Regions from separate parts of the Mesorhizobium sp. ESP-6-4 genome, predicted to be linked through region 2. Evidence: predicted binding sites of a transcription regulator. Region 2 holds the regulator's gene; the other holds the start of a gene.

Region 1 (4,421 bases), on a different contig from region 2:
CGAAATGGCTGTTTTCACAGGCGCCCGCCCTGCCTCAGATCATTGCCATGCCGCCGTTGACGTGAATGGTCTGGCCGGTGACATAGGCCGCCTCATTGGAGGCGAGATAAGCGACGGCGGACGCCACTTCAACGCTGGTGCCCATGCGCCGGGTCGGGATCGCGGCCATGATCGTCTCTTTCTGCTTGTCGTTGAGCTTGTCGGTCATGGCCGATTCGATGAAGCCCGGGGCGACGCAGTTGACGGTGATGTTGCGGGTGGCGATCTCCTGCGCCAGCGACTTGGAAAAGCCGATCATGCCTGCCTTGGAGGCGCAGTAATTGGTCTGGCCGGGATTGCCGGTGACGCCGACCACCGAGGTGATGTTGATGATGCGGCCATGGCGGCGGCGCATCATCGGATGGGTCAGTTCGCGGGTCAGCCGGAACACAGCGGTGAGGTTGACCTCGATCACCGAATCCCAGTCGGCGTCCGACATGCGCACGAACAGGCCGTCCTTGGTGATGCCGGCATTGTTGACCAGGATGTCGACGCCCTCGAGATCGGCCTCCGCTTTCTGGCCGAGCGCCTTGACCGCGTCGCGGTTCGTCAGGTCCGCCGGAAACAGTTTTACGCGGTCGCCCAATTCGCCCGCCAAGGCTTCCAGCTTCTCCACACGGGTGCCGTGCAGGCCGACGATCGCGCCCTGGCTGTGCAGCACCCTGGCGATCGCCTCGCCGATGCCCCCCGATGCGCCGGTGACGAGCGCCTTGCGGCCGGTCAGTTCGAACATATCTTCAACCTCATTTTTCCAGACGGCTGCAAGCAGTCGCGCTCCGTATACGTCATATCGTCCAAGTCACGCTAGACAAGCATCGGACATTGGCGAAGGCCTCCTTCCCGTCGTCATCCACGGGCGGAGCGGGAGCGAAGCGGACGCGTAGACCCGAGGATCCATGCCGTGACATTGGCCGAAGGATGCAACGGAGCAGAATTCTGCACCGCGGCGGCACTTCCAAGTCACGGCATGGATTCTAGGGTCTGCGCGCGTCGCTTCGCTCCTTGCTCCGCCCTAGAATGACGAAAACGGGGCCTCACCCCAAAGCCGCCAGCGCGGCCTCGACTTCTGCCGCCGTGCCCACGGCGCCGGTGGCGATGTCGCGGTTGATGCGGCGCGCCAGGCCCGACAGCACCTTGCCTGCGCCGACTTCATAGAGGCTCGCGACGCCGTTGGCGCCAAACCATTCCACCGTCTCTCGCCAACGTACGCGGGCGACCACCTGCTCGACCAGGCGGCGGACGATCTCATCGGGGTCGCTGGTCGGGGTTACGGTGACGTTCGAGACGATCGGAACCACCGGCGCGGATTTCGCGACACCGGCCAGCGCCTCGCGCATTATGTCGGCGGCAGGCGTCATCAGCGCCGAATGAAAGGGGGCGGAAACCTGCAGCATCAGCGCCCGCTTGGCGCCTTTTTCGGTGCACAGCTTCGCCGCCAGCTCGACCGCCGGCCTGGCGCCGGAGATCACCAGCTGGCCGCCGCCATTGTCGTTGGCGACCTGGCAGACGGAGCCGTTGCCGACCTCGCGAGCTGCCTCGGCGCAAGCGGCCTCGACGTCGGCCTGTTCCAGCCCGATGATCGCGGCCATGGCGCCCTCGCCGGCCGGCACCGCCGCCTGCATGGCGTTGCCGCGGGTCCGAAGCAGCCGCGCCGCGTCGCCGACCGAAACGAAGCCGGCCGCAGCAAGCGCGGAATATTCACCAAGCGAATGGCCGGCGACATAAGCCACCTTGTCCTTCAGCGAGAAGCCGCGCGCTTCGAGCGCGCGCATCGCCGCCAGCGACACCGCCATCAGCGCCGGCTGGGCATTGGCGGTCAGCGTCAGCGTCTCTTCCGGCCCTTCCCAGATGAGTTTCGACAGTTTTTCGCCGAGCGCTGCGTCCACTTCCTCGAAGACGCGACGCGCTTCGGGGAATGCATCGGCGAGGTCCTTGCCCATGCCGACGGCCTGGCTGCCCTGTCCCGGAAAGGTGAATGCGACGGCCATTTTGAGGTCTCTCCAGAGGCTGGTTTTGTCTGCCTCTGGCGCAAGGCGGACAGCCAAGTCAAGCCCGCAGGCGTCTCTTCGGCCTGCATTTCGGTCGGAAATCCTGCTGACTGCCTGTTCCAAAAGGCCTTTTACTTGATCACACCTGATGAAAACCGCTCACGTTTAGTTTGCTGGCTCTTCTTATTTCCGCCACAGGCGCTAGCTTTGCGTGACATTTCGATGACAGTGGCGTGACGCGAGTGGAAGACGCGTGACAAGGGCCGGGGAAGCAAAGTGGCAAGGATCAGGAAAGGCGCGGCCAAACCCGCGCCGCAATTTTTGGAAGACGATCCGTCCACCGGCTATCTGCCGGGACGAGCCTGGCCGACCGTACGCTACGGCCTGTCGACGCTTCTTGCCTCAGCCCTGCTCGTCTTCGCGATCGAGCTGATCGTACGCGGCGATTTCTTCGGCACAGTCGATTTCTTCATGCAGCCCTTCAAGCCCGGCTGGACCACCATCATCGTCTTCGCCCTGGTGCTGCTCGGGCTGGACGCCATACTCGGCCGAAGCCACCAGAGCCTGATGATCGTGGCGCCGCTGACACTGGCGCTGGCCTTTGTCGGCCACCAGAAATCGCGTTACCTCGGCGACCCGCTCTATCCCACGGATTTCCTGTTCGCCCGCCAGATCATGGCGCTGATGCCGCTCCTGGTGCGCGAGCGCCCGTGGACGGCCGTCATGCTGGCGGTCGGCATCGTCGGCGGTCTGACGCTGCTCGTCTATGGCTGGCGGACCTGGCGCCGGCGAGTACCCATCCTCAGCCGCAAGGGCCGCCTGGCGCGGCTGGCGCTTGCCGTGCCGCTGCTCGCCTTCTTCGTCTCGATCATGGACTACGCCACCTTCTCGTGGACGCGCGACCGGCTGCAGATCATCCCGATCATGTGGGACCAGAAGGAGAACTACGCCTCCAACGGCTTTGCGCTGGCCTTCGCGATGAACGTGCCGATGGCGCATGTCGCGGCGCCGCCCGGCTATTCCGAGAAGACGATGGCCGCGATCCAGCGCCCCGACGCCGCCGCTTCCATGCCGGACGAGAAGCCGGATATCGTGGTGGTGATGAGCGAATCCTTCTGGGATCCGACGCACCTGCCCGGCGTCACCATCAAGCCCGACCCGATCCCGACGGTCAGGGCGTTGCGCTCCGGCTCGATGTTCTCGCCCGAGTTCGGCGGCATGACCGCCAATATTGAGTTCGAGGCGCTGACCGGCTTTTCCAACGCCTTCCTGCCGGCCGGCTCGATCCCCTATCAGCAATATGTGCGCACCCCGACCCCGTCGCTGGCGACCTTCCTGAAGAGCCAGGGTTACCGGGCGCGCGCCATCCATCCCGGCACCAACTGGTTCTGGAACCGCGGCGCCGTCTATGCCGATTTCGGCTTCAACGACTTCCGCTCCGAAGAGACGCTGCCGCCGATGGAAAAGCGCGGGCCGCTGGCTTCCGACGCGGCGATGACCGACGAGATCATCCGCGAGGCCGACACCAGCGACGATCCGGTGTTCCTGTTCGCCGTCAGCCTGCAGAACCACGGTCCTTACGAGCCCTACCGCTACTACAACCCGACGCATTCGATCGACGCGCCGATCAGTTCCTGGGCGCGGGAATCGCTGCTTTCCTATGCCGAGGGGTCGGCCGACGCCGACCGCGGCCTGCAGCGCCTGATCGATTGGGCGAAGGCCCGCCAGCGGCCGACCATCATCGCCTTCTTCGGCGACCATCTGCCGCCGCTCGGACCCGTCTATGTCGAGACCGGCTTCCTCAAGGACAATGTCGCGCCGCGCAAGGAGCCGGCGGTCGCCGCGCTCGAACACCACGATACGCCTTTGGTTATCTGGTCGAACCGCTCCGGTCCGGTCGAGAACATCGGCTCGGTGAGCCCGGCCTTCCTGCCCTATCATATCCTGACCACGGCAGGCATCAGCCACCCCTATTACACCGGCTTCCTCGGCGCGCTGCGCGAACACTACCGGGTGGTCGACCGCAACCTGCTCCTGTCGCCCGTGGGCGAAGCAACGCCGGATTGGGCGAGGCAGAAGCAGATCGATCCGAAGATCAACGATTTCCGGCTCATCCAATACGACATGATGTTCGGCAAGCGGCTCTCGGCGCCCGACTTCTTCCCCGAGACAGTGAACAGGCTGGTTGCGCATACAAGCTGAGCTGAGCGGCGGTCACAGCCGATCGCGGCTATCCCGGGAAACGATGCTTCGATGCCGGGCCTTGGAAAGGTTTTGTCGCTGCGATTTAGAGCAATTCCAGGAAAAGTGTGAGCGGTTTTCCGTCCGAAATTGCGTAAAAAACAAAGAGATAGGGCGTCTCGCCGTTTCCGTAAAACGGTGAAACGCACTAGA
Region 2 (4,421 bases):
CCCAAAGGCCGGCACAGAGGCTTTTTTTCGAGCCTCAAAAAAATAGTGGTCCAGCACAACAGCGCTGTCAACCGAGATTTTGATGGGTTTTGATGGGCTCAGGCATTTTTTTCGGTGTTCGCAATAAATAATGACATGGCCCCTGGCTTCTGCCACAATCCCTAGCGTGTCAGCGACAGGCCATGGCATTATCACAAGGCCGCGATGACCGGGGAGGACGTGCGAAACGATGTCGGTCGGAATCCGCCATGACGATTTGCGCCGGCGCAACCGCGCCATGGTGATTTCGGCGGTACGCCGCGCCGGTCAGCCATCACGAACCGAAATTGCCGCCACCACCGGGCTCAGCCACTCGACCATTTCGGCGATCTCCGCCGACCTGATCCAGGAGGGCATTCTCACCGAAAGCAAGGCCAGCGAGCCGACGGCGTTGAAGCGCGGCCGGCCGCAGATCGGCCTGGCGCTGAACCCTGAAGCCGCCGCGGTGCTGACCGTGGTGTTGTCGCTGAACTTCCTGTCGGTCGCCGTGATCGATTATGCCGGTCAGGTTGTTGCCGAGGAGCAGCAGCGCCTGGACACGCTTGTCATGCCCCGCGACGAGCTGATCGGCGAATGCGTGGCGATCGTGCGGCGCCGGCTGCAGGATCCCGACCTCGACGTTGGCAGCGTCGCCCGCATCGCCATGGGCATTCAGGGCATCACCGATTCTAATGCACGCGCCATGCTCTGGTCGCCGATAACGCCGCTGACCGACATTCCTTTCGCCGACATTCTCGAGAAGGAGTTCGGCATCTCCGCCACCATGGAGAACGACTGCAACATGATGGCGGTAGCGCTGCAATGGCGCGACCCGGAGCGCTATCGCGACGACTTCATCGCCATCCTGTTGTCGCACGGCATCGGCATGGGTCTCGTGCTCAAGGGTGCGCTGTTCACCGGCACGCATTCCTCCGGCGGTGAGTTCGGCCACATGATTCACCGCCCGGGCGGGGCGCTTTGCCGCTGCGGCCGCCGCGGCTGCGTCGAGGCCTATGCCGGCAACTATGCGATCTGGCGCAGCGCCATGAAAATGAGCGAGGACGCCGAGCCGGTCGACGTCGGCGACGCCGACATGCGGGCCCTTGCCGCGAAGGCGCGCGAGAGGGACGGCCCCGAACGGGAGGCTTACCGCCGGGCCGGCGAGGCGCTTGGTTTCGGTCTCGGCAGCCTGTTCGCCCTCATCGACCCGGCGCCCGTCGCCATGGTCGGCGTCAGCGCGGCCGCCTTCGACCTGATCGAGCCGGCGCTGCGCGAGGCGATCGCCCAGACGGCCGGCGGCCAGCACTCCGAATCGATCTCCTTCGACACCGAGCCGAACGAACTGCCGCTGATCCGCGAAGGCTGCGCCATGCGCGCGCTGACCTTCGTCGACCAGGAGATTTTCGCGCCGGGAGGCCAGGCAAGAGCGGGGACGGGAAAGAACGTGGCCTGAGGCAGCCTTGAAGAGGTCCGGGGACAGCAGCAGACGATTGAAATTAGCGAAGGGAAGGCCCCGCAGCTTCGTCATTCCAGGGCGGAGCAGGAGCGAAGCTCCGTCGCGGAGACCCTGGAATCCATGCCGCTACCTCACGCGTCGAGCGCAGCGGCACAGAATTCTGGACTGTCGCAACGCATCGACATCACGGAATGAATCCTCGGGTCTGCGCTGCGTCGCTGCGCTCCTTGCTCCGCCCGTGGATGACGAAGCACAAGCGTCTCGGCTAATCGCCAATGCACGCGATCCGATGCTGGAGACAGAATCCGTCAGCGCCTCGGCGCCTTACCCCTAATCTTCCCTGATCGCGTAACCTGCGCCTCGGATGGTACGTATGACATCCGGCATGCGGCCGTTGTTGACCGCCTTGCGCAGGCGGCCGACATGGACGTCGACGGTGCGTTCGTCGATATAGATCGTCTCGCCCCAGACATTGTCGAGCAGCTGGCTGCGCGAGAACACCCGGCCGGGATGACGCATCATGAATTCCAGCAGCCGGAACTCGGTCGGGCCGAGCCTGATCTCGCTCTTCTTGCGGTAGACGCGGTGCGACTCGCGGTCGAGCACGATGTCGCCGACCTTGAGCACGCTGGACAGCACCTCCGGCTTGGCGCGGCGCAGCAGCGCCTTGACGCGCGCCATGAACTCCGGCGTCGAGAACGGCTTGACCAGATAGTCGTCGGCGCCGGTCGAAAGGCCGCGCACGCGGTCGCTTTCCTCGCCCCGCGCTGTCAGCATGATGATCGGCAACCGCTCTGTCTCGGGCCGCATCCTGAGACGCCGGCAGAGCTCGATGCCGGAAACCGCCGGCACCATCCAGTCGAGCACGAGCAGGTCGGGAACGTTTTCCTGAAGGCGGATTTCGGCCTCGTCGCCGCGGGTCACCACTTCGACCTGGTAACCCTCGGATTCGAGATTGTAGCGGAGCAGCACCCCAAGCGGCTCCTCGTCCTCCACCACCATGATGCGTGGCGCGATCATTGGCAGGTACCTTCGTCAGGCCGCCGGCGCCGACATTGTCGTCTCGTCCTGCTTGGGACGATTCGCGGGCAATTGCGTGCCGGTCAGCACATAATAGGCGTTCTCGGCGATGTTGGTCACATGGTCGCCGATGCGCTCGAGATTCTTGGCGCAGAACAGAAGATGCGTGCAGGCGGTGATGTTGCGCGGGTCTTCCATCATGTAGGTCAGGAGCTCCCGGAAGACGGATGTGTATTTGACGTCGATGCGCTCGTCGTCGTTGCGAAGCTTGGCCAGCGCCGTGGCGTCGCCCACCGTATATTCCTGGATCACGGCCTGGACCTGGATCAGCACCAGCTGCGCCATGGAATCGATCGAATGCGTGAGGTCGCGCGGCGCGGCGCTGACGCCGACCGAGCCGACGCGCTTGGCGATGTTCTTGGCGAGGTCGCCGATGCGTTCGAGGTCGCCCGCCATGCGGATCGAGCCGACCACATTGCGCAGGTCGTCGGCCATCGGCTGGCGCTTGGCGATCAGCGTGATGGCACGGTCGTCGAGCTCGCGCTGGCGCGCGTCCATGATGGCATCGTCGGAAACGACGCGCTGCGCCATGGCATTGTCGGTCTCGAGCAGGGCCTTGGTCGAAGCGCCGACCATCGAGCTGGCGAGATCGCCCATGTCGTTGATGAGCCGGCTGATCTGCCTCAGATCCTCGTCGAAGGAAGCGACGGTATGTTCGGCCATGATGATGTCCTCGTATGAGCTCAGCCGAAGCGGCCGGTGATGTAGTCCTGCGTGCGCTTTTCGCGGGGCGAGGTGAAGATCTTCTCGGTCCGGTCGAACTCCACCAGCTCGCCCAGATACATGAACGCCGTCTGCCGCGACACGCGCGCCGCCTGCTGCATGTTGTGGGTGACGATGACGATCGTGTAGTCGGCCTGCAGCTCGTCGATCAGTTCCTCGATCTTGGCGGTCGACAGCGGATCGAGCGCCGAGGCCGGCTCGTCGAGCAGGATGACCTCGGGCTTCACCGCAACGGTACGGGCGATGCACAGGCGCTGCTGCTGGCCGCCCGAGAGGCTGAGGCCGCTGGCGTTGAGCTTGTCCTTGACCTCGTTCCAGAGTGCTGCGCGCTTCAGCGCCTGCTCGACGCGGCTGTCCATCTCGGCCTTGCTGATCTTCTCATAGAGCCTGACGCCGAAAGCGATGTTCTCGTAGATCGACATCGGGAACGGCGTCGGCTTCTGGAACACCATGCCGATCTTGGTGCGCAGCAGATTGAGGTCCTGCGAGCGGTCGAGGATGTTCTTGCCGTCGAGCAGCACCTGGCCCTCGGCGCTCTGTTTCGGATAGAGCTCATAGATGCGGTTGAGCACGCGCAGCAGCGTCGACTTCCCGCAGCCCGACGGGCCGATGAAGGCGGTCACGCTGCGCTCGGGCAGGGACAGGTTGATGTCCTTCAGCGCCTTCGACTGGCCATAGTAGAAATTGAGGTTCTTGACCTCGATCTTGGCCTTCTCGACGGTCGTGTCGGCTGCGTTCAGGTCGGTGGACAACATCGGTTTCATCTGTCCTCTCTGCGTCCGGTTAGGCTGCGGGCGATGATGCTCAGCCCGAGAACCGTCAGGGTGATTATGAGTGCGCCCGTCCAGGCCAGTTGCTGCCATTCCTCGTAAGGGCTGAGAGCGAACTGGAAGATGGTTACCGGCAGGCTGGCCATCGGCGCATTGAGATTGCTCGACCAGAACTGGTTGTTGAGCGCGGTGAAGAGAAGCGGCGCCGTCTCGCCGGAGATGCGGGCGATCGCCAAAAGGATGCCGGTGACGATGCCGGAGAGTGCCGCGCGATAGGCAACCGAGCGGATCACCACCCAGCGCGGCGCTCCGATGGCGGTGCCTGCTTCGCGCAGCGCGTTGGGCACAAGGTTCAGCATGTCCTCGGTGGTGCG

What was found. Region 2 encodes PhoB, which activates phosphate uptake and scavenging genes when phosphate is short. Its sites were predicted from a motif close to TGTCATNNANCTGTCAT; they were not measured.
Region 1: LB523_RS18120 (LTA synthase family protein) is a predicted target of PhoB. The motif match lies at 2,239-2,255, and genes of this name have one in related genera.

What each region holds. Positions count from the first base shown of each region.
Region 1 is NZ_JAIUGS010000009.1:97,761-102,181, reverse strand. Features, by position in the region: gene fabG (3-oxoacyl-[acyl-carrier-protein] reductase) at 35-772, opposite strand; gene fabD (ACP S-malonyltransferase) at 1,074-2,027, opposite strand; gene LB523_RS18120 (LTA synthase family protein) at 2,304-4,229, shown strand.
Region 2 is NZ_JAIUGS010000003.1:403,440-407,860, reverse strand. Features, by position in the region: gene LB523_RS09125 (ROK family protein) at 230-1,471, shown strand; gene phoB (phosphate regulon transcriptional regulator PhoB) at 1,805-2,494, opposite strand; gene phoU (phosphate signaling complex protein PhoU) at 2,510-3,217, opposite strand; gene pstB (phosphate ABC transporter ATP-binding protein PstB) at 3,238-4,041, opposite strand; gene pstA (phosphate ABC transporter permease PstA) at 4,038-4,421, opposite strand, start outside.